One region of the Sporacetigenium sp. TC11 genome, then DNA from elsewhere that is predicted to be linked to it. Evidence: riboswitches for the same ligand, from Rfam matches in the RefSeq annotation. Region 1 holds a riboswitch; the other holds the start of a gene.
The links. Region 1 has a riboswitch for FMN ahead of ACUSRV_RS13575 (ECF transporter S component). Riboswitches for the same ligand answer to the same signal wherever they lie in the genome.
Positions count from the first base shown of each region.

Region 1 (3,745 bases):
GAGGATATAAAACCAGGCATGATACTTAAAGGAACAGTTAGAAATGTTGTAGATTTCGGCGCTTTTATAGATATAGGAATTAAAAATGATGGATTAGTTCATAAATCAGAGATGAGTGATAAGTTTGTAAAAAATCCTATGGATATAGTATCTATAGGAGATACTGTAGATATTAAAGTAATATCTGTAGATTTAAGTAAACAACGTGTATCTTTATCTATGAAGTCTATATAAAATAATAAAGAATGTATTTATGTTATAATAAGGAGTATGTATAGTTAAATCAGGAGGAAGTATAATGTTATTCATAAAAAATGGTATTATTAATACTGTGACTAATGGAGTTATAGAGGGAGATATTCTTATAGAAAATGGAAAGATAGTTGAAATTGGAAAGGATATAGTAGTCCCACTAGATGTTGAAGTTATAGATGCTACAGGAAAGTATATATATCCTGGATTTATAGATGCTCATACACACTTAGGTTTATGGGAAGATGGTATGGGCTTTGAAGGGGCAGATGGAAACGAAGAAACAGATCCAATAACTCCACATTTAAATCCCATAGATGGAGTAAATCCTATGGATAGAACTTTTGCAGAAGCTGTATCTGGAGGAATAACATCTGCATGTACTACTCCCGGAAGTGCAAATGTCATGGGAGGGCAATGTATAGCTATAAAAACTCATGGTAAGAGAATAGATAAAATGATTATAAAAAACCCTGTTGCTTCTAAAATAGCTTTTGGTGAAAATCCAAAGAATGTATATGGAAAAGATGACAAAATGCCTCAAACTAGAATGGCTATAGCTGCACTTTTAAGAGAAACACTTAAAAAGGCAGAAGAGTACTTAGAAGATATTGTTGCTCAAGAAGAAGATGAAGACAATGAAAAGCCAGAATACGATATAAAGATGGAATCGCTATTGCCTGTGCTTAGAAGAGAAATACCTTTTAAAGTACATGCCCATAGAGCAGACGATATGTTTACAGCTATAAGAATAGCAAAGGAATTTAATATAAGATTATCATTAGACCATTGTACTGAAGGACACCTTATAGTAGATGAACTAGTTGAAGAAGGATATCCTGTTATAGTAGGGCCAAGTTTATCTGAAAGGTCAAAGATAGAACTAAGAAATTTAACCTTTGATACTGCCGGGATACTATCTAATGCTGGACTTGATGTATGTTTAATGACAGACCACCCAGTTATACCTATTCAGTACTTGCCACTATGTGCTGCCATTGCTATAAAACATGGTATGAAAAAAGAAAAGGCTATAGAATCTATAACTATAAATCCTGCAAAGGTTTTGGGAATAGAAGATAGAGTAGGGTCTATAGAAGTGGGAAAAGATGCGGATATAGTTATATGGGATAATGAACCTTTAGATGTTCAAAGTTATGTAGAATATACATTAATAGATGGAAAAGTTGTATATAAAAAATTATAATTGACGAATAGTTTTATTCAGTATAAAATATAATTATAACAAGAAAAAATTAAATAAAAGATAAATCTTCAGGGCGGGGTGAAATTCCCGACCGGCGGTATAGCCCGCGAGCTACTATGTAGCTGACTTGGTTAAATTCCAAGGCCGACAGTAAAGTCTGGATGAAAGAAGATTAAGTGCATAATTATATTTATTATGTATTTATATTCATTGTGAACAAAAGTCTGAAGATTTATCTTCGGACTTATTTATTTTCTAATCAAAAATTTATTTAGGAGGTATTCACAATGCAAGAAATAACAAAACAATATAAAACTGGATATTTTTCAACATCAACTTTAGTTAAAGTAGCTATACTATCATCGATATGTTATGTTCTTATGTTTCTACAATTCCCAATACCAGCACTTTTCCCAGACTTTTTAAAGATAGATATATCAGACGTTCCTGCTATATTAGGCGGTATGGCATTAGGACCTGTTGCTGGAATAACAATTGAACTTATAAAAAATATATTACAAGCTTTAACAAATACTCAAACAGGTGGAGTAGGAGAACTAGCTAACTTTTTAATTGGTGGTTCATTTGTATTAGTAACATCAGTTATATATAGAAGAAAAAAAGAGTTAAAAGGGTCTATAATAGCTCTTATACTAGGTACTATATTTATGACTGCAGTAGGGGCATTAGCTAATTACTATATACTAATACCATTCTATACAAACTTTATGCCAATGGAAGCTATAATAGGTATGGGAAGTGCATTAAATCCTAAGATTGTAGATTTACCTACTTATATACTATGGATGGTATCACCTTTTAATATAATAAAGGGAATTTTAATGTCAATAATAATAGTATTAATATATAAGAAAGTAGAACCTATATTGAAAAAAGGATAAAAAAGATAAAAAAGCGCTTAAAGCGCTTTTTTTATTTTGCAAAGCTTTATTAAAATAGTTGGTTATAATATAATAGTATAGTTAATCTTTATAATGGAGATGGTTGAATGGTGAAAATATATTTAGAAAATGAAGAAAAGACAAAAGATATAGGATATAAATTAGGGAAATTACTAGATAAAAAAAGTATTTTATGCTTAATAGGAGATTTAGGAGCAGGAAAAACTACTTTGACACAGAGTATAGCTAAAGGATTAGAAGTCGATGATTATATAACTAGTCCTACATTTACAATAGTAAACGAATATGAAGGTAGAGTACCTCTATACCACTTTGATGTATATAGAATAGGAAGTAGTGATGAAATGTACGATATAGGATTTGATGAGTACATAAACTCAGATGGAGTTTGTATAATAGAATGGGCAAATTTAATTGAGGATATACTTCCTGATGAATATTTATATATAGACCTTAAATACAAAGAAAATGGGCGAGAAATGATATTAAACCCAAAAGGAGAAAAATACGAAGAAATTATTAAGGAGTTGTTGATTTAATGAAAGTATTAGGCATAGATACATCTTCACAAACTGCTAGTATCGCTATAATGGACAATGAAAAATTAATAGCAGAATACACTATAAATACTAAGAAAACTCATTCTCAAAAACTTATGCCGATGATAGAAGAGATGTTTAATGAAAGCGATGTTAAAATAGATGAGATAGATTTAATAGGTGTATGTATAGGTCCAGGATCGTTTACAGGGCTTAGAATAGGGATGGCGACAGCAAAGGCCATAGCACATGTTAGGGATATACCTATTGTTGGAGTAAACTCATTAGAATCCATGGCATTTAATATGAATTTATCTAAGTTCACTATATCTCCTATAATAGATGCCCAAAGAAATCAAGTATATACTAGTAAGTATACATGGGAAGACAATAAATTAATATCAATAGATGATATAAATGTAGTATCAATAGATGAACTAGTAGAAAATATAAAAAATGGAGCTGAAGAAGTAATTTTATTAGGAGAAGCTATAAATTTATATAAAGAAAATCTTGAAAATATTAAAAATATAAATATATCACCTAAATCTCACAATATATCTAGAGCAAGTAGCTTATGTGAATTAGCTATTGATAAATACAATAGAAATATAGACGTTCATAATTGCTATACTATAAATCCAATGTATATAAGAAAATCTCAAGCTGAAGTTCAATATGATGAAAAAATGATGAGGATACAGAAGAATGAACAATAACTTAATAATAAGAGATATGAAACTTAAAGACATAGATGGAGTATATAACGTTGAGAAGTCTTGTTTTCCAGATCCTTGGAGTAAAGAATCATTTAAGAAAGAGAT
Region 1 is NZ_JBYVNY010000010.1:69,370-73,114, reverse strand. It holds gene ACUSRV_RS13585 (Tex family protein) at 1-234, shown strand, start outside; gene ACUSRV_RS13580 (amidohydrolase) at 299-1,459, shown strand; FMN riboswitch at 1,520-1,636, shown strand; gene ACUSRV_RS13575 (ECF transporter S component) at 1,747-2,361, shown strand; gene tsaE (tRNA (adenosine(37)-N6)-threonylcarbamoyltransferase complex ATPase subunit type 1 TsaE) at 2,469-2,921, shown strand; gene tsaB (tRNA (adenosine(37)-N6)-threonylcarbamoyltransferase complex dimerization subunit type 1 TsaB) at 2,921-3,640, shown strand; gene rimI (ribosomal protein S18-alanine N-acetyltransferase) at 3,630-3,745, shown strand, end outside.

Region 2 (3,745 bases), on a different contig from region 1:
AAGTTTCTCAATATACTTTCCTATCATATCGCATTCTAAATTTACTTCATCTCCAACTTTTTTTCTAAGAAGTGTAGTCATTTCCTTGGTATGTGGAATTATAGAAACCTTAAATATAGATTCATCTACATATGCAACTGTCAGACTTACACCATCTATTGCAATAGATCCTTTTTGAACTATATATTTTAATATTTCATGTGATGCAGAAATAGAAACCCATATTGCATTATCTTCTTTTTCATAGCTCCTAATAATCCCTGTACCATCAATATGTCCACTTACTATATGGCCCCCTAGTCTATCACCTAATCTCAAGGCCCTTTCTAGATTAACTTCATCTCCAGGAGAAAGGCCTTTTAGATTACTTCTTCTAATAGTTTCTGCCATAACATCAACAGTAAATTTCCCGCTTTCAAATGATGTTACTGTAAGACAAACCCCATTAGTAGCTATACTATCTCCTAGCATTACTTCCTTAAGTACTTTATTAGCTTTAATTATTATTTTGGCTGATTTCTCAGATTTAATAATAGATTCAATCTTTCCAATTTCTTCTACTAACCCTGTAAACACGTCTTATTCCTCCTTTCTTATATAGCCTTCTATCATTATGTCATCTCCAAAGGCATGAATATTTATATCCTTAAGATTTATAGCATCTTTCATATATGATTTTCCTATTCCACCAACTGGAGTTTTTGAATTACTTCCTCCTATTATCTTAGGTGCAATAAAAGAATTTACTTTATCTACAATTCCCTCATTAAGTGCAGAGTAATTTAGCTCACTTCCACCTTCTAAAAGAACACTATCAATTTTTTTCTCTCCAAGTGCTTTCATTAAAAATACCAAGTCAACTTTATCACTAGATGAAGTAATAATTACTTCTGCTCCTTTTCCTTCTAAATCTTTTAACTTATCCTTATCAGCATTTTGAGTAGTTGCTATAATTGTTTTTGCATCGGATTTAAGATTTAAAACGTTTGCTTGTAGTGGAATTCTCAGCTTACTATCTACAATTATTCTTATGGGATCTTTTCCTTCACCATTTTCTAGTCTTGTATTTAAAAATGGATCATCCTTAAGTATTGTTCCTATTCCTACCATAATACCTGACACTCTATGCCTTAATTTATGTACGTATTTCCTTGACAATTCTCCTGTTATCCATTTGGAATCCCCAGTGTATGCTGCGATTTTTCCATCTAATGTCATAGCAGTTTTCATAATACAAAATGGAAGTTTTGTAGTTATATACTTTAAGAATATTTCATTTAATTTTCTTCCTTCTTCTTCTAGCACTCCACTAACTACTTCTATCCCATTGTCTTTTAGAATTTGTATTCCTTTTCCTGAAACTAGTGGGTTTGGGTCTTTTAAACCTATTACTACCTTCTTTATTCCTTTTTCTACTATTGCATTTGCACATGGAGGCGTTTTGCCATAGTGAGAACAAGGTTCTAGGGTAACATACATAGTAGCACCTTTAACATCTTCTGTTGCATTTTTAAATGCATTTATCTCAGCATGATTACTACCGTAAACTTCATGATATCCTTCTCCAATTACTTTTCCATTTTTTACTATTAAGGCTCCTACTAGTGGATTTGGGCTTGTATATCCTATTCCTTTTTGTGCTAATTCTAAAGCTCTTTTCATATACTTAATATCCAATATAACCACTCCAGTTTTTATGTAATTAAAAAACTCGCATTGCTTAAGTTTATATGTTTGAAATATTATTTCCATGTAATTAAAATAAGCCCTGAGAATGTATTCTCAGGGCTTTATTATGCACAAATAAACCATATCTAATACTATAATCCCAAATTTTGGAGTTATAACATTCGTACATATATTATAATCTTCTTTCATCCAGACTTTACTGTCGGCCTTGGAATCTAACCAAGTCAGCCTTTCGGCTCGCGGGCTTTACCGCCGGTGGGGAATTACACCCCGCCCTGAAGATTTATTTACTTTTCTTGATTTCATGATAACACCGCTAAAAGATCTTGTCAATTATATATTTAACAATTTTTTATTTACCACTTTTTATAATATAACTTAGACTCAATGATTTTTTTAATAAATCCACAGCAAATGTTATTACATAAGATATACCGACTGATATCACTAAAGAAATTAAAATTGATATTTTAGCTATATCTATTATATTATCAGAATTACTAAAAGCTATTTCAGCTACAAAAATAGACATTGTAAATCCTATGCTAGCAAGTACAGCTACATTAAATATTGATAGCCAACTTGTATTTTTAGGCTTTTGTGTTATGTGGAGCTTTGTTGCTATGTAAGTAAATAACATTATCCCTAGGGGCTTCCCTATAACTAATCCACAAATAATCCCTTGAATCAAAGTACTACCTTTATCAAAATCAATATTTGTATTTAATCTTATAGCCGTATTTGCAAAAGCGAATAATGGTAGTATAAAATAGTTTGATAAATTTGATATACTATGATCCAAATCGCGTTTTATTGGCATAGCTAATCCTAATAATACTCCACTAATAGTTGAATGTACTCCACTCTTATGTACCAAATACCAAAGGATTAATCCTAGAATCATATAGATATATGTCTTTTTAACTTTAAATACCTTATTTATAACATATATTATGGCTGTAATTAAAATGGCAATTGTAATATATATATAACTTATATTAGAGGGATAAACAACAGCTATAACTATTATCGAAATTAAATCATCTACAACTGCTAGTGATAATAAAAATATTTTGAGTCTGTGATTTAATCTATTTTCTAGTAGCATAAATATTCCTACTGCAAAAGCTATATCAGTTGCTATTGGTATACCTAACCCTTCTATATAAGCAGTACCTTTGTTAAATAATATAAATATTATTGCTGGTACTAATACCCCTCCTATAGCAGCTATAATTGGGAACGATGCTTTTTTAAAGCTAGATAAGTTTCCACATAATAGCTCTTTTTTTATTTCTAGAGACACCCCTAGGAAAAATATTGCCATTAAAAAATCATCGACAATCATCTTTATAGTAAAATTATTAAATACTTTTATTTCATCAAAAAAATAGTTATGAAAATATCCTAATGGACTATTAGCTATAATCAACGCAATTAAACTAGATATAACTAGTAATATTCCCGGCAAACACCTCATAGTACCACCCCATTTGTTAATAATTGATGTATATTAATATATAATGTTATGTAAACATGTACTATGACTATTCTATATAAATAATACATAATAGGGGTGTAGTGTGACAAAAACTCATGTAAATTGAACACATCATATAATCCGAGTTTCATCTCTCTATAACTTGTAAAAAGTCCTAGAATACAATGTATTCTAGGACTTTTTTAGCAAGGGACCTGCTCATTGGCACTATGAGCGTAGCGAATTTTTAAATATCTAAGTTATGAACTTTAGCTATTGTATTAACTACAGAAAAAATTAAAGTAGAAGCCAAATTTGCAGTAGTATTATCTTGATCAAATCTCGGTGATACTTCAGCTATGTCAAAACTTATTGTTTTATTAGATTTTAAGATATATTTAATAAGTTTTAATACTCTTTCTGGATCTAACCCTAAGGGTTGTGGTGCACTTACACCAGGCGCAAAAGCTGATGAAAATACATCAGTACATATTGTCATATAAATATGATCCTTTGATTTCATAAAGTCATCTATCTTATCTATTACATTCCAATGCCCGCTATCTGCAATATCTT
Region 2 is NZ_JBYVNY010000001.1:56,053-59,797, forward strand. It holds gene ACUSRV_RS00275 (riboflavin synthase) at 1-576, opposite strand, end outside; gene ribD (bifunctional diaminohydroxyphosphoribosylaminopyrimidine deaminase/5-amino-6-(5-phosphoribosylamino)uracil reductase RibD) at 580-1,686, opposite strand; FMN riboswitch at 1,863-1,976, opposite strand; gene nhaA (Na+/H+ antiporter NhaA) at 2,042-3,169, opposite strand; gene hutG (formimidoylglutamase) at 3,417-3,745, opposite strand, start outside.
Region 2: it holds a riboswitch for FMN, as region 1 does, so the genes downstream of both, ribD (bifunctional diaminohydroxyphosphoribosylaminopyrimidine deaminase/5-amino-6-(5-phosphoribosylamino)uracil reductase RibD) here and ACUSRV_RS13575 (ECF transporter S component) in region 1, are expected to answer to the same signal.